DNA from 3 places in the Thalassotalea fonticola genome. Region 2 is predicted to be linked to each of the others. Evidence: predicted binding sites of a transcription regulator. Region 2 holds the regulator's gene; each other region holds the start of a gene.

Region 1 (8,308 bases), 2.4 Mb from region 2:
CTGCATTTGCTGCACCTGCAGCACCAATTGCAAGCGTACCTACAGCAATACCTTTAGGCATTTGTACAATAGATAGTAAAGAGTCTTGACCGCTTAAGGCTTTCGATTGCACCGGAACACCCAATACTGGCAAGCTTGTATAAGCTGCTGTCATACCTGGTAAGTGGGCTGCGCCGCCAGCCCCTGCAATAATTACTTTGATGCCGCGCTCTTTTGCTGATTCTGAATATTCGCTCAACAAATGAGGCGTTCGGTGTGCTGAAACAACTTTGGTTTCATAAGGAACGTTTAATAAATCAAGCATTTCTGCCGCATGTTGCATTGTTGGCCAATCTGATTTTGACCCCATAATGATACCTACAGTCATCAAAGAATACCTTTTGGTTGTGTTTAAGTGGGTAATAAGTGCCGACCCAACGGGTCAAAAAATAAGCGCGCATTATACCCTTGTTTCACTAAATCCCCAACTTTTCTCAGTGATTTTATTCGTTCTCAAAATAACCAGATTGCTAGACTAAGGTAGAATTGTAAATTTACCTATCCTAATCCATTATTTATATAACATAGATAAATTATTCAGGTGAAACCATGTCAGATATGTATATTAATGGACTCGCTCAAGTTGCAGCAAATCATCAAGCCCTAAGTCCAGTCAACTTTCTTAAACGCAGCGCTGAGTTATATCCTGATAAAACCGCCATTATTCATGGTAATGAACAATATACTTACAGCGAATTTCAACAAAATGTAAATCGTTTAGCCTCAGCATTACAACTACGCGGTGTGACAAAAGGTACAACAGTAACCGTTATGGCAGCGAATATCCCTGCTTTTTTAGATGCCCACTTTGCAGTACCTATGTTAGGGGCAGTACTTAATTCTTTAAATACTCGCCTAGATGCCGAAAACCTTGCATTTATTCTTGATCATGCCGAGTGTGACGTTTTACTAACGGACACCGCCTACAGTGGGGTAATGAAAAAAGCCGTGGCGCTATCAAGTAGAAGCCCGCTTATTATCGATATCGATGATCCACAAAGCCAGGGGGGAGAACGCTTGGGTGAGGTGGAATATCAACAGTTATTAGCTGAAGGTGATTTATCATTCGAGCAACCAGTTATTGAAGATGAATGGCAAGCTATGGCGTTAAACTACACTTCGGGCACAACTGGCAACCCGAAAGGTGTGGTGTACTCTCACCGTGGAGCTTATTTAAATGCGCTTGGGAATAATATGATCTGGCCATTGGATGAAAATTCAGTGTATTTATGGACATTACCAATGTTTCATTGCAACGGTTGGTGTTTTCCCTGGACTGTTACTGCTATGGCGGCTACGCATGTATGTCTACGCCAAGTCGAAGTAGGCGCTATCATTAATTCAATATCTGAACATAATATTACCCATATGTGTGGGGCGCCTATTGTGTTAAATATGGTGTTAAATGGCCCAGAAGAACTGACTCAGAAATTAACTGGCAAGGTTAAAGCCATGACTGCTGGTGCACCGCCACCCGCAGCAGTGATCAAAGGTATGGAAAAACTTGGCTTTGATATTACCCAAACCTATGGTTTAACTGAAGTTTATGGCCCTTGTGTGGCAAGCTCATGGAAACAAGAGTGGGATCACTTAACCAGTGATGAACGTGCAGCTTTAAAAGCAAGGCAAGGGATCCGCTACCCAACTCAAGAGGATGTTGATGTACTGGATCCTGAAACAATGTTGCCTGTTCCTGCAGATGCGGAAACTATTGGTGAGATAATGTTTCGCGGTAATACCACGATGAAAGGGTATTTAAAAAATCCTACCGCCACAGAAGAAGCCTTTAAAGGCGGCTGGTTTCATTCAGGTGATTTAGCCGTTAAACATCCTGATGGCTATTTAGAAATCCGCGACAGATCAAAAGATATTATTATTTCAGGCGGTGAGAATATTTCATCTGTTGAAGTTGAAGGTGTTTTATATCGCCACCCGGCGATAATGGAAGCTGCCGTTGTTGCTCGAAAAGATGATACCTGGGGAGAAACACCTTGTGCTTTTGTTAGTTTAAAGCCGGGTGAGCATGCTACCCAATGTGAAATCATTGAATTTTGCCGAGAAAATATGGCGCGATTCAAATGCCCTAAAACAATTGTTTTTGCTGATTTGCCAAAAACTTCAACTGGTAAAATTCAGAAATTCATTTTAAGAGAAAAAGTAAAAAACTTATTTGAGAATATTTCAGAAACCGCTTAAATAAGCTCTGCCTAAACAAATCAATGCGGTCATTCGTTTAAAACGATATAATGATCGCATTTTTATTGACCGTAAAAGTTTAGTGCTTAGATGAACTCTGACAATCCACTTGCTACTTATTCTTCAGCCCAAGAAGCCTTCGAACAGGGCGGAATAATTGCTTATCCAACGGAAGCTGTATTTGGTATAGGTTGTGACCCTGATAACCCCTCGGCCGTAGAGTGTCTGTTAAAATTAAAACAGCGCTCGATTAGCAAAGGTTTAATTTTACTTGCGGGTAATTATTCGCAGTTATTACCTTACATAGATGACAGTAAAATCCCTCAAGATAAACGCTATAGCGTATTGTCTCGTTGGCCTGATGGCATTACTCAGGTTATGCCGGCAAACCCATCTATTGCGAAGTATTTAACCGGCGACTTTGCCACCATTGCGGTTCGAGTAACTAGCCAGCCGGATGTTGTTGCGCTATGTAATGCTACTAATAAACCAATCGTATCAACGAGCGCTAATTTAACCGGCGCTGCACCCGCAGATACATGGCAACAAGTGGAAGCAGCTTTCGGTGATCGAATCGATTTTTTGATTAAAGGCGAAACTTTAGGTTTTGATAAACCATCAACAATTATTAATGCACTAACAGGAGATGTATACCGTTCATGAGCCAAACTAATATTGAACAAGTGATTGAATTTTTAAAGTCATTGCAAGACCAAATATGTTCTGCTTTAGAACAAGCAGATGGGAGTGCTAAATTTATTGAAGATAATTGGCAACGTGAAGAGGGCGGCGGTGGCCGAACCCGAGTATTAACCAATGGTGCGGTAATTGAACAAGGCGGCGTTAACTTTTCAACCGTTAGTGGCGATAAATTACCTCCATCTGCTACAGCTCATCGGCCTGAATTGGCTGGCCGTACTTGGCAAGCATGTGGTGTCTCTCTGGTAATCCATCCTAAAAACCCTAATATTCCAACATCTCATGCTAATGTACGTTTCTTTATTGCCGAAAAAGAAGGTGAAAAGCCAGTGTGGTGGTTTGGTGGAGGTTTTGATTTAACGCCATTTTATCCAGTAAAAGAAGACGTTGTGCATTGGCATCAAACCGCTGCCGACTTATGTGCGCCGTTTGGTGATAATATTTACGATGAGCACAAAAAATGGTGTGATGAGTATTTCTATTTAAAACATCGAGATGAAACACGCGGTGTGGGCGGTTTATTTTTTGATGATTTAAATTGTTGGGATTTTGATACTTGTTTGAATTACATCAAAGCAGTAGGGCAAGGATTTATCGACGCCTATGTACCTATCATCAATAAACGTAAAGACACACCGTTCACCGAGCAACAACGCCAATTTCAACTTTACCGTCGTGGACGTTATGTTGAGTTCAATCTGGTATTTGATCGTGGCACTTTATTTGGCTTGCAATCGGGTGGCCGTACAGAATCTATCTTAATGTCTATGCCGCCACTGGCGAGATGGGAATATAATTATCAACCGACAGCTGGCAGCCAAGAAGCAGAGCTTTATGAGCATTATTTAAAACCACAAAACTGGTTATAAACTTACGTCAAATCCAATGACATAAAAGAGCTCTCTTGGTTCAACAAAGAGAGCTCTTTTTTTATTATTTATTAAAGCGGCGTAACTCTTCCATTGCTTCTAACACCACTTTCATATTCAATTTACCGTCTGGTATTTCTTGGTAGTCATTATCAAAAATTGTAAAGTTACCCAAACGATCCAATTCATTTAATTGTTGATTATCTTTTATCGCATAATAACCATCACGGCCAAAGATCAACCAGCTGTGTTCTTGTTTTGCAAATAATGACTGACCAGAACTATATTCATCGCTATTGTTGCTGCAACCAAGAGCATCTGTAAGTAACGTTGGTGCAATATCATAATGGCTCGTTTGAGCCTGATAGAGTTGCTGCTTAGCATCTGGCCAATGAATAATTAATGGCACCTGAGTCTGATACCTTGAATAATTAGAGTTATGTCCCCAAAACCCTTTTTTACTGTCATTGAACTCTTTGCCGTGGTCTCCGGTAATAATAATAATGGTATTGCTTATTTCATCGCCCAATTGTTCTATTACTTTCTTAATTTGTAAGTCGATAAAATAGATAGAATTTTTATACAAATTTAGAAAAGGTCCGGGATCATAATCATCATTCAACGCCATATAATTAATATCATCTAAAGAAGGTGTATATTTACGCTCAAAATCTTTAGGAATTGAAAATCCATGGGCAGCATCAAAAAGCATAAAAGCAAAAAAGGGTTTTTCACTGGTTTTATTTTTGTGCCATGCAATAAAGTCTTTAGTAATATCGATGTCGCGCTCAAAAGGCTTATCACCTTTTGAATGAGTTCGAAGATTATCTACATTACTAAATAACGTTTGATCAAATTCTGGGCTGGTAAGCTTTGCGCTGGCAAAAATGCCCATTTCAAAGCTTTGCTGTTTAAGCACATCCATCAAAACAGGTGAGCGTTGAGCATCTAAAATAGGTTGCCAGTAATGACCAGGAATGCCATAAAATAGGCTAAACATGCCATGCCGGGTGTTATTACTACCGCTGTGATGTTGCTTAAAGTGAGTACCTTTATTAGCAATGCTTTGAATGGCCGGAGCCATCTTGGCATCCATCATATCGCTACGCCATGAATCTAAAGTGATCATCAGTATATTTTTTTGTTGCTCTGGAGCCTTACACTGCATAGACATTATCGGATAATTAATTGCAGATTTAACCTTTTTCTGTTTTAACAAAGCCTGTTGTTTTTGCGCTTCTATATTAACCACCCCAAATTTGGCCATAAAGCTTTTTGCTGTTAATGGAAAGGATATAGGTAAATAACGCGCTTGCTGAGTAATGTTCTTTTCAAACATTGCATCTGCCCAGGTATGAATACCATGACTAAGTAATAACAATATAAACCATATTTTTAATGGCGTTTTTAATGAAAAGTGGCTTTGCACATATTTGTTTCTGAGCAATTCACTTAAAAATATTTGTGCGGCAAAAAACGCTAAAATAATTAAGCTGATCAAAGTCCATAGTTGCCATGAAAAGCTGAATATCTCAGTGCCACCTTCAACCATCAGTTCGAGAACAATTCCATTAAAATGAAATCGATATTGTTGATAAACAAAGGTATCGGCAAGTAACAGCGATAAGGCTAAAGAAACCAGGATGATGGCGATAAAGCGTATAGCCAGGTAGTGCCTTATTATTTTAGCCAATAAATGCAACACACCGGCAAGTAATAGAGCGAGTAATCCTAGGTGAGCAACACTGTAGGTAAGTAAGAAAATTGATGAGATAACACTATCTGGGTAGGGGTGCGGTGATAAATATCTTAAGGCTATAAAAAGCGTAATGATAAAGTTAACAATTAAGTACCGGTTTAACCAGCTTTTAACATTGTTCGGTTGGAAGTTATTCATAAGTTATTTATTTTATTATCTTTTGCCTAGTATCAGAAAAAATTTGTTTTAAATCAATATCCCTACTTTTTTTGTGGTTACAATCCATTACAAATTTTGACAATATTAACATGTAAGGCAAGAGCCATGAAAAAGAATTTAATGAGTTTAGCTGTAGTTTCTTTATTAGCTAGTAATGCAGCAGTAGCTGCTTCATACGAAGCTGGTGATTTTGTTATCCGTGGTGGCTTAACTATGGTTAGCCCTGATGATAGCAAAGCGGGTGTTAACGTTCCTGCTTTGGGCGGTGATACACCACTATCGGTATCAGTGGATGATAATACCCAATTGGGTTTAAATTTTGTTTACTTTTTTGACAGTAATTGGGCTATTGAGGTACTTGCCGCAACTCCATTTACTCACGATGTTAAGATTCATGATCCACAAGGGATCTCTGAAGGAGTATTTGGTGTTGATGTTGACGGCATAACTTTAGCCGAAGTTACTCAGTTACCACCGACCGTTAGTGCAATTTACTATTTTGATACTGGCTCTAACTTCATGCCTTATGTTGGTGCGGGTTTGAATTACACAATTTTCTTTGATGAAGAGTTTAAATCAGCCCCTGAAAGCCTTGGCTTTAATGATTTGGAATTAGATGGCTCATTTGGGTTTTCTGTACAAGTTGGCGCTGATTATCAATTAAATGATAGCTGGCATATCAATGCATCAGCTCGTTACATTGATATTGGTACAGAAGCTAACTTTAAAATTGGCGATTCAATTACTGGCTCTGCAGATGTTGATGTAGACCCAATGGTTTACTCGGTAATGCTTGGTTACAAGTTTTGATTAGTTTAAGTAAATAATACCATTCTGCATAAGGAATGAGTTACTCAGCGATACTAAGAGATTTTTAGGCAAGGCTTTCATTTTGTACTGTGGTTATTCCACTGAAAAAATGTTTAACGCAGCCTAAAATTCTTTTAGCATCGCCCTTTGGGTGATTATATACTTATGCAGACTGGTATAACCCTATGTGAGCCAGTTATATTTACTATATAACTGGCTTTTTTACTTCAGGGATGAAGGAATGCCATCTTAACAGGGATGTTATAAATTTGTAATTCCCATTCGCATGATATTTCGTTACTCTTAACAAAACTCATCATAATTAGTGCTCATGGACAAATATCTCGTATTTGGCAACCCAATTGCTCAATCAAAGTCACCACTCATTCATCAAATGTTTGCCGAGCAAACACAGCAAGATATAAGTTATTCAAAAAAACAACCAGAAGAAGTTGATTTTAAGGCTGAAGTATCAGCATTTATTATTGCGGGTGGTAAAGGGGCTAATGTAACAGCACCTTTTAAAGAGCAAGCAATGCAAATGTGTGATCAGTTAACAGATCGAGCAGCAAGTGCTGGCGCTGTTAATACCTTAAGTTTTGCTGATGGAAACATTTATGGAGATAACACCGATGGCGTTGGCTTAGTCAATGATTTAAAAAGCCATAATGTGCAACTAACTAATAAAACAATATTATTAATGGGAGCTGGAGGCGCAGCTCGCGGTGTCATTTTACCTTTACTGGCTGAATACCCTAAGCAGATTATTATTGTAAACAGAACAACCGAGAAAGCGGAACAACTGGCGGCTCGCTTTAATGATGAAAAAATCTGTGCAATCAGCTACTCAGAAACAGCAAAAACAACATTTGATGTAATCATTAATGCGACATCAGCAAGTTTGTCGGCAAGTTTACCCGACTTAAATCCTGCCTGTATTACTACAAATACAGTTTGTTATGACATGGTATATGGCGCTGAATTAAGTCCATTTTTAAAGTGGTGCTCTCAACATAAGTCTCAACTAGTGATTGATGGCTTAGGCATGCTAGTAGGGCAAGCGGCAGAAAGCTTTTTTATTTGGAGAAAAGTAAAGCCGCAGCAAAGCCAAGTATTAGCGAAATTAAGAAATAAATTGCAAGGCATTGATTAATGAACCAGGCTATTTTATTTAATGATGACCACTCCTATATAGTAGCTAAAAAAATATGGCACTTTACCGGATTAATGTCGGGTAACTTGATAAATATCTATATTGCTCATTCGACTTCAACAGCTAGCCAAGCAGATAAGTTTGACTGGGAAGAACAAGTCGAAGAGTGGTTAGAAGATAATGAGCCAGATGAGAATAATGAGATCTGGCTATAGTCAGGTTAAATCAATTTGTAACTATTTATCTTGAGCTTCAATATACTCATCTTTTAAGCGCACGTAATTTGCATTAGTTTCACGTAAAAAAGTTAACTCTTCATTGGTAAGCGGCCGCTTTTGTTTTGCTGGATTACCAACATACAAAAATCCAGGCTCTAATGTCTTATTTGGTGGTACAAGAGAACCTGCTCCTATAATACAATCATTACCTACAATTGCACCGTCCATTATAATGGCGCCCATGCCGACCAAAATACGATCTCCCAAAGTACAACCATGCAGCATTACTTTATGACCTACGGTAACTTCCTCACCTATAACTAGAGGATAGCCATCAGGAAATTTGGTGGTTTTGCGAGTGACATGCAATACACTACCATCTTGAATGTTACTATTTGCGCCGATA
Region 2 (8,308 bases):
CCACATTCAGTTGGGTTTACTGTTTTCAATACCGTTATTGGTTATGGCAATAAGTGGTGCTTACATTACTTATGGTTTTTGGGGAGAGTCGACCTTAGATGAAAACAAACCAACACCCGTAATAGCCCATGCGAATAACTGGCAAGCACAAATTTTAGCTGCTCAAAAACTTTGGCCAAAATCAAAGCTAGTGTCGATATCAAAACCTCGAACTAAGGAAGGGGATAGTTATATATACTCACTAAGTTTTAATGACGATACCATGTTCGGTTTACAACAAACCGACACCATAAAAATCGACCTACATAATGGCCAATTACAATCGGCGCAAACATTTAAAGAGAAAAGCCTAGCTTATCAATTAAAATACATTGCTCGGTTTTTACATGACGGTGCAAGAATGCCAACATGGTACTTAATAATGCTTATTGTCAGTTCAATATTCGGTACAGCAATGAACAGCTTTATAATTGTTACTTTTATACGTAAAGAAATTTTTGTACGCATTAATATGAAATTAACTAAGAAGAAAATAACAGAAGCTATAAAGTAGTGCTTAGCCCCATAACATATGTTAACCGGGGCTTTAATTGTATAAATAAACTAGCCTTTTAAGGTGAATGTGAGTTAGGTAAAAAGCTGAATTATTTAATTTCAATAATGTTTACCAGATCACCTTGCTCAAATTTAGGTTGAACAAAGCTTGCTGCTGAGTTTATTTCTTCTTTATCAAACGCTATGTCGCCGCCATTGATTACACCGGTATTTAAATCAACGTTTTTAAAGTCAAATAATTGCTGATCAGCTAAATGCGAAGGCACTACATTTTGTAATGCAGTGAAAATAGATTCTGCCCGGCCGGGAAATTTAACATCCCAGTCTTGTAGCATGGCTTTAACATTTTGTCTTTGTAAGTTTGGCTGACTGCCACACAAATTGCATGGAATAATAGGGAACTGTTTTAATGAAGAATACTGCTTAATCTCTTTTTCTTTGCAATAAGCCAGTGGGCGTATTACTACATGCTCGCCATTATCAGATACAAGTTTAGCGGGCATGGTTTTAGTTTTACCATTAAAGAACATGTTCAACAAAAGTGTCTCAATCATGTCATCCCGATGATGACCTAGGGCGATTTTGGTTACGTGTAACCTTTTTGCCGTGCTGTATAAAATCCCTCTACGTAAGCGTGAGCAAAGGCTGCAGGTGGTTTTGCCTTCTGGTATTTTATCCATAACAATAGAGTAAGTGTCTTCTTCTATTACATGGTATTCAACGCCTAAATCTTCAAGGTAGTTTGGTAGAATATGTTCAGGAAAGCCTGGTTGTTTTTGATCTAAATTTACCGCAACAATATCAAAGTGGATTGGTGCAGAAGCTTTAAGCTTTAGCAAAATATCAAGCATCGTATAACTATCGGCACCACCAGATAAGCACACCATGACTTTGTCACCATCTTCAATCATGTTGTAATCGCTGATTGCTTTACCTACATGATGGCGAAAGCGCTTAGCAAGTTTTGCTAATTGTTGCTTTGCAATTTTAATGTCAGAATCGTTTAATGGGTGATTTAGCGTCTGTAGTGACATGTTGCGTACCGTATAGTTATCTTCAAGGCGCGCATTATACCTAAGGCTATCTGACGTTAAAAGCATTAATAATATAGCTAATAATGCTTATAACGGAGAAATGAGAACGATAGAGGTTTTATTTAAGGAAGGGCGATTGGTAACCATCTGGCTTTAATGCCAATAGATCACAATTAAGTCTGTCAATTACATGCTCGGCAGTATTGCCAATAAGAACTGCTGATAACCCTGTGCGGCCAATTGTGCCTAAGATCACTAATTCAGCATCAATTTGGTTGGCAACTTTTTCAATAACATCCTCTGGCAGGCCTTCTTCTACGTGTAAGTACTGCTCAGCCATATTGTATTTGTCACCATGTTCTTTCATTACATCAACATGGTGTTGTTTCATTGCATCGTTGTATTCGTTGGCATCAAATTCAGGTATTTCTATGGCAATATTTATTGGTGTGCCTGGATATGAATTTACAAAATGTACGTCAGCGTTAATGAGTTTAGCTAGATTGATTGCTTCTTCAGAAATTTTGTTATTCAGTGATTGATGTTCTTCTTCTTCGCTACCAGCGTTTACTGCAGCTAGAATATGACCATTATCAGGCCAGGTGTGTTCTTTAACTAACAATAATGGTACCCAACACTTACGAATAAGGTGCCAATCTGTTGGGGTAAATATAACTGATTGTAAGGTAGGGTGCTCGTGTGTGCTTTTAATGACCACATCAAAGGCATTATCTCTTACTTCAGCAAGAATGGCTTCAAAAGGGCGATTATGCCAAATCACTTTAGTTTGAATGTCATAATCAAAGTCTTCGATCAAATCAGTTAGCCAATTTTCTCTACCCTTAACTACCGTTTCACGCATAGCCTCACGTTCTTCACCGGATAGCATTGTGGTCATTTCATAGGAAAAATCATAAATAGATAAAAATGCGGTGACCTTAGCTCCTGAATGTTTAGCCAGAGTACATGCCCGTGCTAATGCTTTTTGTTCTTCAGTTGTAGGGTCAATAACGACTAATATATTCTGATAACTTTCCATACGTTCACCAATATAAAAATAATTAAGCTGATATAAGCTTAATATGAACTGGCGATTGTTACAAATATGTATTGAAAATTTATGTAAGGTTTATTAACGCGTTGATTTAAATCAAGTATAAATCAACGCATAAAGAGATGAGAGGAGGAAGTTTACTTAGTGTATCCGGCCAGTTCTAATAAGGCATCTTTATCTAGTATAGTAATGAATTTGTTCTCTACTTTGATCAAGCCTTCTTTTTGAAAGCGGGTCATTAAACGAGAGATTGTTTCTATGGTTAAACCAATATAATTGCCAATTTCGCTTCGGGTCATTGGTAAGTTAAATTCAACGGATGACAAATTTCGGTTACCTAATCTACGGCCATAATTAGCAAGAAATGTTGCTAACTTTTCTTCGGCATTTTTACGATTCAACAATAGTAACATTTCGCTGTTACACTGTATTTCGTCGCTCATTAAGCTCATCATTTGGGCTTTAAGCTTAGGAATTTTACTTGATAGTGTATCGAGTACTTCAAACGGTATTTCACATACCATTGATGTTTCTAACGCTTTAGCAAAGCTCGGATGGCTTTTGGCTGAAAGGGCATCAAAGCCCATTAAATCGCCGGCTAAATGGAAACCGGTAATCTGTTCTTCGCCTTGCTCAGAAATAATGAATGTTTTAAAGGTACCAGAGCGTATTGCATATAGAGTATGCAATTGTTCGCCAGCTTTAAATATTTGCGTATTTTTCTGGATTGGTTTTTTACGTTGAATAATATCATCAAGTAAGTTCAACTCGGTTTCATTTAAACTAAATGGTAAACAAAGTTCACTGATACTACAGTTCTGACACTTAATGTTATTTGCAATCGGTATTATTTGAGGCATATTATTACAGCTATTTCCATATTTAATGTGGTGCAGGGTACTAAAATATTTGATTTAGGGCAATAAATAACGAAAATAAGCCGTAAAAAATCAGTAAAATAGCTGTTAATGTACGAATTAGATCAGAACGTAACATTTCGGTTACAAATTTATAACCTGAAGCTAAAGTAAGTAATGCAGGTAATGTACCTAAGCCAAAAGCTAGCATTATTAATGCGCCATTTTGCCATGTCGCGCTGGCAATAGACCAAGTTAGGGTGGAATAGACCAAACCACAAGGCAACCAACCCCACACCATACCTAACAGTAAAGACTGTTTAACATTTTTTACCGGGATAAAGTTCTTACTCAGTGGTTGTAAGTATCTCCACAGAAACTTACCAATATTTTCTACTTTTGCTAGAACGAAAGACCACTTGGCAATATAAAGCCCTAAAAATATCACGAATAAGGCAGCGATAACTTTTAACCATAATATCGGAAAACCGAGCGACTTAGCAGCTAAAGAGCCGGTAAATCCAGCAATTGCACCTGCAACTGAATAAGAAAAAATGCGACCAAAATTGTAAGCGAAAATTAGGCTGATACTGGCCTTGGTTTTGTCTGCTATTGAGGCTGTCAGCATTGTAGTTATGCCACCACACATAGCAACACAGTGCCCCGCACCTGCAATACCAATTAAAAATGCGGATAAAAAGTCTAATTCCATATGGAGTTATTTGTCAGCTTTATTTGAGTGGCTGGTGTTATCTTGGAGTTCAGATTCATTTGATTTATTTGTATCGGTGGCAGTGCTGCTAATTTTATTACTTACCGGTTCATCATCAAACAAAATGCTCATGCCTTGTTTTTCCAAATCGTCAAACTGTTCTGTTTTTACCGCCCAAAAAAATAAATAAATTGCAATAGCGGTAAAAATAATGGCAATAGGAATAAGGATATAAATAACACTCATAAAATAGCTACTTTAATAATCTTAATGAATTAGTAACAACAATAATCGAACTTGCTGACATACCTAATACTGCCATATAAGGGGTGATAAAACCACACACCGCTAACGGCAGAATAATGGCGTTGTAGGCCAATGCCCAGGCAAAATTTTGTTTAACGATATTCGAGGTTTTCAACGCAATAGCTTTAAGCCTTAACAGGCTTGCAAGATGATTGTTCACTAAAATCACGTCGGCGCCACTTTTCGCTATCTCTGTACCACTTCCCATAGCAATCGATACGTGAGCTTGGGCAAACACTGGTGAATCGTTTACGCCATCGCCAACCATTGCGACAGTTTTACCTGCATTTTGTTTATCAGCCAAAATTTTCAGCTTGTCATTGGCACTGCAGGTGTCAAAGCTTTGATCGAGTTTTACTTGCTGATTAAAACCGTTAACCCCAGCCTTATTATCACCACTGATCAACATCGTTTCAATGTTGGATAAACGCATGCTGTTGATCACTGACTTAGTATTAGTACGTAAAGTATCTTGCATATAAAACGCAGCAACAAGAATATTATCTACGGTGAGTAAGCACTGTGATTTATTATAACAAGCGTCAACAGATAAGCTCTCTTCTATCCAGCTTATCTTTCCAATACATATTTGATGACCATCCTTAGTGCCTTTAACACCGCAACCTGGAACCACTTCGACATCATTAACATTGATATCGTGGTTTCTGTATTGGTTGAATGCCTTTGCTAAAGGGTGTTCAGAATGAGCTTCTAAAGCCGCAGCAATGGCTAGCACACTTTCTTTGTCGTATTGTTTATTAAGTAAATTAACTTTGGTTATAGCAAACACACCATTGGTTAACGTGCCAGTTTTATCAAAAGCAAAGCAATTTACTTTTGGCATGGTTTCTAATACGTGGGCATTTTTAATCATGATGCCGTCTTTATTAAGCCTAATTGTGCCGCAAGTTAGTGCTGTGGGTGTGGCAAGAGAAAGCGCACATGGGCAGGTAGCTACCAAAACCGAAAGGGTGATCCAAAATGCTTCTTCGGGTGAATGTATGGTCCAGTAAATGGAAGTAGCAATTGCGGTTAACAATATTAATGCGACAAAGTATTGAGCGATACGATCAGATAATTTAGCTATAGCTGGTTTATGCGCCTGTGCAGACTCACTTAAACGGATCAAATTAGTAAGAAAACTGTCTGAATTAGTTTTAATAATTTCTATGGTTAAGTTGCCATCACCATTTACTGTGCCTGCAAAAACCGTTGCGCCTTTAGATTTTTGTACTGGCGAGTGCTCGCCAGTAAGCATAGCCTCGTTAACACTTGACTGGCCAGTCAGTATTAATCCATCTCCAGGAATGGTTTCTCCTGGTTTAACAATGACTATATCGGTTAATTCTAATTGTTTAGCACTGATCACTTGCTCTTGTACTTGGTTATTAACGGTGAGTAATTTCGTTGCCGTTAAAGGCATGAGTTTTAGTAAGTTAGCCGATACTTCAGCGGCTTTTGCACGCGCTCTAAACTCTAAATATTTACCAATAAGCAATAAAAAGGTAAACATTGCCAATGATTCAAAATACACCTCGCCCGAGCGAGTAAATGTTGCCCAAGTACTGGCACAAAACGCTAATACAATGGCAATTGATACAGGAACATCCATTGATAACCTACGGGCTTTCAATGCTGATATAGCACCAGTGTAAAAAGGAAACGCACCGAAAGTAACTATTGGGAGAGTGAGAACAAAACTCGTGCCGCGCAAATAAGCCAAATTATGCTCAGCCAGATCACTAAATGCGCCAAAATATAAACCAAAAGCAATCATCATTACTTGCATGGTTAAAATTCCAGAAACACCAAGGCGGCGTATAAAGGCTTTAGCTTGTTGTTTATTACGTTGTTCAGCTAGATTTGCTTTAAACGGTAGTGCTTGATAACCAATTTGATTAATTGCCGTCAAAATATCACTGAGTTTGATCAACTCATTTTGCCAAACAACAGTTGCTCTTTGTGTTGTGGCGTTAACTTGTATTTTAGCTATGCCGCTTTGTTGCGATAATTGTTTTTCAATTAACCACGCACATGCCGCACAAGACATACCATCGATAGACAGTATTGTTTCTTTGCAATTATCCACATCGAAAGTGAATTCGGTTTGTAAATTTTCATCATCAATAAATTGATTATTTAATAGAGAGTCGGGAACTTGTGCATCAACTTTATTACCTTTTTCACTGCGAAACCGGTAATAGTCTTCAAGATTATTTTCAACTATTGCTGTAGCTACCGCTTGGCAACCGATACAACACATATCTTGCATTTTGTTGTCGATGAGCACAGATAAGGAAAAACCCGGCGGGACTATTTCGCCACAATGAAAGCAGTTTTTATTATTCATTTAAATGGTTTATTCATTAGTACTGTAATTCAAACTCGGAAAATTGCGATTGCGGTAGGGCTACAGTAGTTTGCATTTTCCATTTGTTATCATATGGAGTAACTAGCACTCGCCATTTTCCCTCGACATTTTGATCAAAGCTTTGACGCATCCAACCGTTACCATCAGGTGTTAATTTTACTGAAAAGTCACGTTCAGCAATGGTAACATGATAAAAATTAACGTTAAGGACAGGAAATGTTTTTTCAATGCCGGTTGGTTTTAATATAACCTCATTGTTTGAAATTTGCATATCAAAACGTATGCCTAGTTTTTGTGAAAGCTTGTACTTACGAATATCTTGGTTAATGGTTTTGCCTTTTTTATAGTAATCATCAACGACTACAGTATCAGCATTTTTATTGGCGATAAAAAAAACTGTAGTGCCAACGACAACTGAAATTAAAGGAAGGCCGAAGACTAAATAAGCCCATGGCTCTTTGTACCAAGCTGTTTTCATAAATTGTTTCTCGTTTAATTTGAGGCGCTATTTTACCGTGTATTTAATCAACGATAAAGAGGGTGATTCTCGATATAAATTTTTACTTATTTATATTTTTAATAAAATTATAAATAAATAAAAACTAATAATACCAAGTTGACTAAGTTACTTCCCACTCAGTGAGAATTAAAAGGCTTATAGGCAAGTAATTGATTGAAGAGAATGGTTGTTCCCTTGTCAAAATCAATAACGCAGCATATAAGCCTTTTAAACTCACCCTCGGGAGCTTGTTCTAGGAACTCTAACTGCACAAAATTCATTTAATATAGAACAACTATATCTAAATAAATTTTGCTTGTTATGGACCCTATAACATAGCTCTGAGTTGGTAATGAATTTAATCAAATTGGTTTGTATACAAAACAAAACCCTGTCTAGCATCGCCATACAGGGTTTTATTAAAAAGTCTTTAGTTATTCTTGGTTAGATAAACTATATACGTATGCACTAATTACACGTACTTTATCTTCGCCTAAAATACCTTTCCAAGCAGGCATTACACCGGCACGGCCATTAGCGATTGATTCTTGCACTGCTCGCTCAGAACCACCGTATAACCAGGTATTGTCAGAAAGATTTGGTGCACCTAATGGAATACCCATTGCAGTACTACCTGTACCATCTACGCCATGACAAGCTGCACACATAGCAAATTTAGCTTCACCTTTAGCGGCTAGGGCTGAGTCTACTTTAGTTGCACGCTCAGGGTTAAGAGAAAGTACGTAAGCTGCAACTTCTTTAACGCCTTCATCGCCACCTAACATAGTTTCCCAGGCGATCATGCCTTGCGCTTTACGGCCATGCAAAATTGATTGCTCAATAGTTGCACCATCACCGCCGTATAACCAGTCGTTATCAACTAGGTTAGGGAAGCCTGTAGTACCTTTGGCATCTGAACC
Region 3 (8,308 bases), 1.1 Mb from region 2:
TACGTACGCTATCACCTTGTTGGTAATCCGCGGGGGAAAATGCCAAGCCTATTGTCATACCAATAACCAATAATAAGCCACTGATAATGCTAAACCAAGGAATTAGTTTGCCACTGAAATGATATGAAATTTCAGGATTTGCGTATGGGTGAAGCCATTTCCACATTTTAGTTTGTACTCACTTTCAAGGCTGAGCCTACAGCAAAAGGGGCCAAGGTTAATGACCCGAAAAACAACGCTGCTATTATAGCAAGTTGTCCGTTATAAGGTAAATTCATACTCGCAGCATCAATTGCACTAGTCGCAAAAATTAACACTGGAATATATAAAGGCAGCACTAACAAACTCAGTAAAACGCCGCCTTTCTTTAGGCCTACGGTTAAAGCGACTCCGATAGCTCCTAATAAACTAAGTACCGGAGTTCCTAATAATAACGTTAACATTAGCGCTACATAACTTTCTTGATGTAGGTTAAGTAATACCCCTAAAAATGGCGCAATAATTATTAGCGGTAATCCGGTAATCAACCAATGTGCAGTTATTTTAGCCAGTACCAAGATAAATGTTGGGCATGGGCTTAATAACATTTGTTCTAACGAGCCATCACTGTGATCGTTTTTGAATAACCGTTCGAGCGATAAAAGCGTTGATAATAAAGCTGCTACCCAAATAACGCCCGGTGCTATTTTCATTAACGTATTACTTGCTGGACCTATACCTAATGGGAATAGGGAGACAACAATAACAAAAAATAGTAAAGGGTTAACAATGTCATCACGGTGGCGAAGTGCGATAAGCAAATCACGCTTCAAAATGGTTAAAAATGTTTCTCTGTAAGAAATTTGCATATGAATTAAAACACTCTAAAAAAACTGATGTTCAAGAATGATTTTTTTATAATCACTGCTATTAATCGATAAATCTTGATGAGTTGTTAATATTACAACGCCACCGTTTTGCGCATGCTTTATAAATAATTGTTCAAGCTTTTGTACCCCGGCTTTATCTATTGCAGTAAAGGGCTCGTCTAAAATCCAAATTTTTGCGTTAGTTTGCCATAGTCTTGCTAATGCAATTCGGCGGTGCTGGCCAGCACTTAAATGCGAGGCAAGGGCATCCTCAAAACCAAGTAGATTTACTTCACTAAGTGTTTGCTCTGCCAAAGTAGGGTCTAACCCGTGTAACTTGAAATAAAACGTTAGGTTTTCTTCACTGGTCATTTCACCTTTTACACCCGGCAAATGACCTAGGAATAATAAGTCAGCATTAAAGTCTTCTTGGCATTGTTGAATTTTTTGTGATTTATAAAGTATGTCACCACTATAGGGCTGCGATAGCCCTGCAAGTATACGTAATAAACTTGTTTTACCCGTGCCGTTGGCACCTTCTATTTGGAGAATATCACCAGGTCTAACATCAAATGTTAATTCATCAAATAATAGTCGATCTTCTCTAATACAGGTTAACTGCTGAGCTGTTAAAAGTGGGAGATGCTCGCTTGCCAAAGTTTTGCCTAACAAAATTTATTATAATAGCTCGATTCTACTTGTTTGTTACTCGAAGTTGAAGATGCTTATAAAAATAAATAGTATTTTGAAACATTCAATTACAACTTATTAATCTGGGTCAATGTTTGTCATAAAATGTCGCTTTTTTATTTTGCTATTGTCGGTATAATTGGGAAAGTATAAAAATCACGTAGCTTTCCTATTATAGTAGGAGCGGAGTTTTAAATGATCCCTGAAATTGGACACTTTGCATTAATTGTCGCAATGGCTTTTGCCATTTGTTTATCTATAGTGCCGTTAGTTGGTGTGTACCAAAAAAATCAACGCCTAATTACGTTTGCTAAACCCCTAACGTTTGGCATGTTTGCATTTACCTGCTTAAGTATTGTGCTGCTTGGTTACAGCTTTGTTGTTGATGATTTTTCTGTAACTTATATTGCCAGTCACTCAAACTCACATTTGCCATATTACTTTAAAATTAGTGCCGTATGGGGCGGTCATGAGGGCTCTCTTTTACTGTGGGTATTTTCATTAACGGCATGGACAATGGCTGTTGCTTCGTTTAGTAAGCATGTTGATCAAGCATTTGTATCTCGTGTGCTTGCCATCATGGGGATGATTGCCGTTGGTTTTATGGCGTTTACCTTATTAACTTCAAACCCTTTTGACCGATTATTACCGAATGTTCCCCTGGAAGGTCGAGATTTAAATCCATTACTACAAGACATTGGGTTAATTATTCACCCGCCAATGCTGTATATGGGCTATGTTGGATTCTCAGTTGCTTTTGCTTTCGCTATTGCCGCATTAATGTGCGGTAAAATGGATGCCGCCTGGGCTCGCTGGTCGCGACCTTGGACGATAGGCGCCTGGATGTTTTTAACCTTGGGTATCTCATTAGGTAGTTGGTGGGCATACTATGAACTTGGCTGGGGTGGATGGTGGTTCTGGGATCCGGTTGAAAATGCATCATTTATGCCTTGGCTTGTCGGTACAGCATTAATTCACTCTCTAGCGGTAACTGAAAAGCGCGGTGCCTTCAGAAACTGGACCGTACTATTAGCAATTTTTACCTTTAGCTTAAGTTTATTAGGTACATTTTTGGTACGCTCTGGAGTGTTAACATCAGTACATTCATTTGCTGCTGATCCAACTCGTGGAGCTTTCATATTGGTATTATTAGCCATTGCGGTTGGCTGTTCATTATTATTATATGCAATACGTGGTTCCAACGTTGGTAGCTTTTCGCGTTTTAATTTAGTTTCTCGAGAAACCGCGATATTAATTTCAAATGTTATTCTAGTAGCCGCTGCCGTTACTGTGTTGCTGGGGACTTTGTATCCGCTGTTAATTGATGCTTTAGGCATGGGCAAGATTTCCGTTGGACCTCCATATTTTAATGCCGTATTCGTGCCTATTATGAGTATTTTGTTTGTTTTCATGGGTATAGGGCCACTTATTCGCTGGAAAAAAGCAAAAAAAGGCGAGCTAGCTAAGCAACTTAATGTGATCACTATCTCAGCAATAATTTTTGGTTTAGCATTTCCTCTGTTATACGCAGGAGAGTTTAATGGCATGGTTGCCTTTGGTATGGCTCTGGCAACTTGGGTTGCACTCGTTGCAGCAAAAGATGTTAAGAATCAAATTCACCTGCCCAAAGGTGGTTGGCAGTTATCACGGTTAAGTTTAAGTCATTTAGGCATGGCTGTTGCTCATACAGGTATCGCCATTACTATTGTTGGTGTAACTTTAGTATCGACTTACGAGTCTGAATCTAACGTGAAAATGGTGCCAGGAACTATAGTGGATATAGCTGGTTATCAAATAGAATTTAATGGCGTAACCAATGTTGAAGGGCCTAATTACTCGGCTGAGCAAGGCCAATTAAATTTATATAAAAACAGTGAACATATTGCATTATTACAACCGGAACGTCGTAGTTACCGAGTGCAAACCATGGGCATGACAGAAGCTGCCATTGACCCCGGGTTATTCCGTGATGTGTATGTTGCCTTAGGTGACCCGCTAGGTAATGATGCTTGGGCTGTTCGTGTTCATTACAAACCTTTTGTTCGTTGGATATGGTTGGGCTCAATCTTTATGGCATTAGGTGGAATATTTGCCATGATGGACAAGCGTTATCGTCGTCGTAAAACTGTTCTTGAGCAAAGCGAAGCAAATAAATCAGCACCAATTTCTACTGTTACAAATGTTGCTGAGGCCTAGTTGATGAAAATATTAATTCGTTTAATACCGTTAGTATTATTTTTACTGTTGGGGGTATTGTTATACCGCGGTTTGTTTTTAAACCCACAAGCAATGCCTTCGGCGTTGGTTGGCAAAACGTTTCCTGAGTTTAGCTTAACGCGCTTGACTGAACCGCAACAAACTTTAAGCAAGGCAGATTTTAAGCCAGGCATAAAACTCGTTAATGTTTGGGCAACCTGGTGCCCATCTTGTAAAGTTGAGCACCCGTTCTTAGTAAAGTTAAGCAAGGACGAGCGATTTAGTTTATATGGCATTAACTATAAAGATGAGCGTGTTGAGGCTAAAAAGTGGCTTAAATATTATCAAGATCCTTATCAATTTTCTATTTTTGATGATATTGGCCGCTTAGGGTTAAACCTTGGGGTATTTGGCGCCCCTGAAACATTTGTCGTTGACCATAAAGACGTGATCAGAAAACGTTTTGCCGGTGTTCTTGAGCCGCGAGTCTGGCAACGTGAATTTTTACCATTAATTAATACCATCGAAACTGAAATGGCAGAGGGTAAATAGTATGTCTAAATTGATATCATTTATTTCAACAATGACAATTTCGTGTCTATTGGCTTTTTCTGTGCTTGCCGGTCCAATAGATACTTATACTTTTCCAGATGAAGTAACTAAAAAACGATTTGCAGAGCTCACTTATGAACTGCGATGTCCAAAATGTCAAAATCAAAACTTGGCTGATTCCAATTCACCAATCTCACAAGACCTTCGAAAAGAAGTATATGACATGCTTATGGATGGTCGTTCCGATGGCGAAATTATGACCTTTATGGTTGAACGCTACGGAGAATTTGTCTTGTATCGCCCAAGAGTAAGTTCATTAACTTATGCGTTATGGTTTGGACCGATCGTATTTGTTTTGATCGGTGGTTTTGTGGTGTTTATGTTTGTGCGCAGAAAAGATGACAAACCAGAACATTTATCTGAAGAGCAAAAACAACAATTAAAATCAATTTTAAAAGATTAATTAGTATTAACTAATTAATACCTCAGGAAAGAAACAGTTATTATGATGACACTCTGGATTATTACAGCTTTGCTACTTATTGTTGCAGCAGCTATTATTTGGCAGCACTTCTTCAAAAACTCACTGTACAGTGCAGATCAAAGCAATATGCGAGGTCAAACTAATAAAGACCTTTATCATGAACACTTAGCCGAACTTGAAAAAGATCTGGCTGAAGGTGGTGTCGATCAAGAAAATTTTGATTTTTTAAAAGAAGAACTTGATCACAGCTTGTTGCTAGATATGAATGCCACTGTAAAAGAAGAGCAAGCAAAAGATAAAGCTACGTCTTTCTTTTGGCCGGCAATTATAACCGTCTTTATCGTTGCTTTTTCAGCGACATATTATATTCAGCATGGCGCTTATGAAGCGGTTGAGTTAAGAGCGAGTCAACCTGTAAATCATCCTCAAGGTGAACAATCACAAGCCGAAGTCGTTATTGCGCAACTTAAAAACCTGCACAAAGAAGTACAAGATAATCCTAAAAATGCCGATGCTTGGTTTCAAATGGGACAAATACTTACCCAGGTAGGAGAATTTGATAGCGCGTTCGTTGCCTTTGGCAAAGTAAATGAGATTGAAGGTGAGCAGGCTGATGTTCTAGCGCTGCAAGCTCAGTCAATGTATTACAAAAACAAGCAGCAAAGAAATGAGCAGATTGATAGCTTATTAGATAAAGCGTTAATGCTAGACCCTTATGATGCAACAACATTAATGTTAATCGGTATGGATCATTATTTAAATGAGCGTTATGTGCAGGCAGCAAGTTCATGGCAAAAAATAATTGATAATGGTGGGGCTGGAGAAAACACCCAGCCATTGTTAGATGCAATCAATGAAGCACATAATAAAGCAGGATTAACTGGGCATGAAGGGCACGACCACCCTGAAGTGGCGCAATCTTCAGAAACTCCTGAACAACAAGCAAGTACATCTGGACCAAGCTTTAAATTAAACGTCAGCTTTTCAAGCCAAATGTTTGCTGAAATAAGCAAAGGTGCAGATAAAACTGTATTTATTTATGCTACTGCCGCAAATGGCTCCAGAATGCCGCTGGCGGCAGTAAAATTAAAAGCCAGTGATTTACCTTTATCTGTTACTTTAGATAACAGTAAAGCGATGAGCCCGCAAATGAACTTATCATCAACAGAAGTTGTCAATGTTTATGCTGTAGTTTCGCATTCTGGCACTCCAGGAATGAAACCAGGTGACTATAAAGGTGAAATTAATAACGTAGTGTTAAAGTCTGCTGTTGAGATGAACATAGTAATCGATACAGTCGTGCAGTAATAAGATAGTCTTAATTAAAATACGATTATTTACTGACTCAAATTGAGATATTAGATGAATAAATTTATAGCATTAATATTAACATCAAGCTTAAGTTTTACTGCGCTTGCTCAACAAGTTCTGACCGATAAAGATGGGGCAAACAAAACTGCTGAGCAAGCTTTAGTTTCAACACAGTGTCCTGAATTTTTAAATCATACAATACGTAAGCTTAACTCCAAGCAGACAATAGATATTTGTCAGCAATTTCAGGGAAAAACATTATTGATTGTTAACACCGCAAGCAATTGTGGTTTCACCCCACAATTCAAAGCACTTGAAGCCTTATATCAAGACTATAAAGAGCAAGGTCTAGTTATTTTGGGCTTCCCGTCCGATAATTTTTTTCAAGAGGAAGATCTTGAAAAAGACACCGCAAAAGTATGTTTTGTAAATTATGGTGTGACGTTTCCTATGTTTAATACCATTGAAGTTCGTGGTAGTGATGCGCATCCGATATTTGCCCATTTAGGTGAGAAAACCGCTTCTCCATATTGGAATTTTTATAAATATTTGGTTAGTAGCGACGGCAAAAGTATCCAACGCTTTAACTCAAAAACAGAACCGCAATCTGAACGTTTAATAAAAGCCATTGAAGCTCAATTGCTTGTTGATAGTGCATCATAAAGAGAAAATTAATGTCACGCTTTTCTGCTAATAATAAAAATTTACATAACAGCAATATCAAAAAAGGGCCAGCAGATACTGGTACGGTTAAAACCGGGGTATTACTTTGTAACCTTGGAACTCCTGATGCACCCACAACAAGTGAGTTACGTAGCTATTTACGTGAGTTTTTGTCAGATCCGCGTGTGGTTGAAATTCCAAAATTTATCTGGATGATCATATTACACTGCATTATTTTACGCATTCGGCCGGCAAAATCAGCAAAGTTGTATGAAAGTATTTGGACCGAGCAGGGTTCTCCTTTGCTAACGATAAGCCAAGCACAGCAAGTTAAAGTTGCGGCTCTAATAGCTGAGCAATATGGCGATGAAGTCGAGGTTGTTATTGCTATGCGTTATGGTAACCCAGGTATCGACCAAGCACTTAAAAATATGCAAGCAAAGGGCATAAGTAAAATTATAGTTTTACCGCTTTATCCGCAATATGCAGGACCAACTACTGGCTCTACCTTTGATGCCATTACCAAAGAAATTCAACAATGGCGTTGGGTACCTTCCCTCCATTTTATTTCCAGCTATCATGACCATCCCGGTTATATAAATGCCTTGGCAAGCAGTATTAGCGAGCACTTTAAAGAACATGGCAAGCCTGAAAAACTGTTATTTTCATATCACGGCATGCCAAAGTTATTTCATACTAATGGTGATCCTTATTATTGCTTTTGTCATAAAACAACACGTTTAGTAATTGATAAATTAGGGCTGACAGATAGCGATTACCAATTAAGTTTCCAATCAAGGTTTGGCAAGGCCGAATGGTTAAAGCCCTATACTGATACTTGTTTACGCGAATTTGCTGAGCAGGGTATTAAAAAGGTAGCAGTGATCAGCCCTGCTTTTAGTGTTGATTGCCTGGAAACGCTCGAAGAGTTAGAAGTTGAAAGCCGAAACGTGTTTACTGATGCAGGCGGTGAGCAATTTGATTATATAAAAGCACTGAACGAAAGGGATGATCATATTTGTGCAATTGTTGACTTGATAAAACCGCATTTATAATAAGCTTTTGTTGCCCACCTAAAAAACTGTCAAAATATCTTAATGAGCTGAAAAAAAGTCACATATTCAGCTCATTTATTGACAATATCGTCATTAATCTTTAACATCTCGCCACTAATTTTTGAGTAAAAACTTTAATACTTATCTGTATTAACTTGCTGTGATAGCGCAGATTTTTACTCATCCTACTGTTTTAAGGCTATATTTATGGTCTTAATACCTACTTTCACTACCGTGAGTTTATAATGTTTGAATTACATGCAAGTAAAGTAACAAGCTTGAAAAATGATGTTTTATCAGGTTTAACTGTTGCTTTAGCACTCGTACCAGAAGCTGTGGCCTTTGCCTTTGTTGCTGGCGTTGATCCTTTAGTGGGTTTATATGCTGCTTTTATGGTGGGTTTAATTACCTCTGCCTTCGGTGGACGTCCAGGAATGATTTCTGGTGCAACTGGTGCTATGGCCGTAGTTATGGTGAGTTTAGTTGCATTACATGGGGTGCAGTACTTG

The links. The regulator FNR, encoded in region 2, switches genes on or off when oxygen is low (the NO sensors DNR and NnrR bind a similar motif). The targets are predictions, from matches to a motif close to TTGATCTAGATCAA.
Region 1: RI844_RS14055 (OmpW/AlkL family protein) is a predicted target of FNR. The motif match lies at 5,744-5,757, and genes of this name have one in related genera.
Region 3: ccmA (cytochrome c biogenesis heme-transporting ATPase CcmA) is a predicted target of FNR. The motif match lies at 1,617-1,630, and genes of this name have one in related genera.

What each region holds. Positions count from the first base shown of each region.
Region 1 is NZ_CP136600.1:3,435,501-3,443,808, forward strand. Features, by position in the region: gene purE (5-(carboxyamino)imidazole ribonucleotide mutase) at 1-367, opposite strand, end outside; gene RI844_RS14035 (acyl-CoA synthetase) at 589-2,235, shown strand; gene RI844_RS14040 (Sua5/YciO/YrdC/YwlC family protein) at 2,326-2,898, shown strand; gene hemF (oxygen-dependent coproporphyrinogen oxidase) at 2,895-3,803, shown strand; gene RI844_RS14050 (DUF3413 domain-containing protein) at 3,868-5,700, opposite strand; gene RI844_RS14055 (OmpW/AlkL family protein) at 5,827-6,531, shown strand; gene aroE (shikimate dehydrogenase) at 6,863-7,684, shown strand; gene RI844_RS14065 (hypothetical protein) at 7,684-7,899, shown strand; gene RI844_RS14070 (gamma carbonic anhydrase family protein) at 7,921-8,308, opposite strand, start outside.
Region 2 is NZ_CP136600.1:1,062,767-1,071,074, reverse strand. Features, by position in the region: gene RI844_RS04475 (PepSY-associated TM helix domain-containing protein) at 1-553, shown strand, start outside; gene ttcA (tRNA 2-thiocytidine(32) synthetase TtcA) at 645-1,589, opposite strand; gene uspE (universal stress protein UspE) at 1,708-2,628, opposite strand; gene fnr (fumarate/nitrate reduction transcriptional regulator Fnr) at 2,781-3,503, opposite strand; gene RI844_RS04455 (sulfite exporter TauE/SafE family protein) at 3,544-4,212, opposite strand; gene ccoS (cbb3-type cytochrome oxidase assembly protein CcoS) at 4,219-4,458, opposite strand; gene RI844_RS04445 (heavy metal translocating P-type ATPase) at 4,466-6,868, opposite strand; gene RI844_RS04440 (FixH family protein) at 6,885-7,367, opposite strand; gene ccoP (cytochrome-c oxidase, cbb3-type subunit III) at 7,823-8,308, opposite strand, start outside.
Region 3 is NZ_CP136600.1:2,209,131-2,217,438, reverse strand. Features, by position in the region: gene RI844_RS09070 (heme ABC transporter permease) at 1-166, opposite strand, end outside; gene ccmB (heme exporter protein CcmB) at 168-848, opposite strand; gene ccmA (cytochrome c biogenesis heme-transporting ATPase CcmA) at 864-1,505, opposite strand; gene RI844_RS09055 (heme lyase CcmF/NrfE family subunit) at 1,734-3,734, shown strand; gene RI844_RS09050 (DsbE family thiol:disulfide interchange protein) at 3,738-4,286, shown strand; gene RI844_RS09045 (cytochrome c-type biogenesis protein) at 4,288-4,749, shown strand; gene ccmI (c-type cytochrome biogenesis protein CcmI) at 4,792-6,078, shown strand; gene RI844_RS09035 (glutathione peroxidase) at 6,133-6,744, shown strand; gene hemH (ferrochelatase) at 6,756-7,799, shown strand; gene RI844_RS09025 (SulP family inorganic anion transporter) at 8,045-8,308, shown strand, end outside.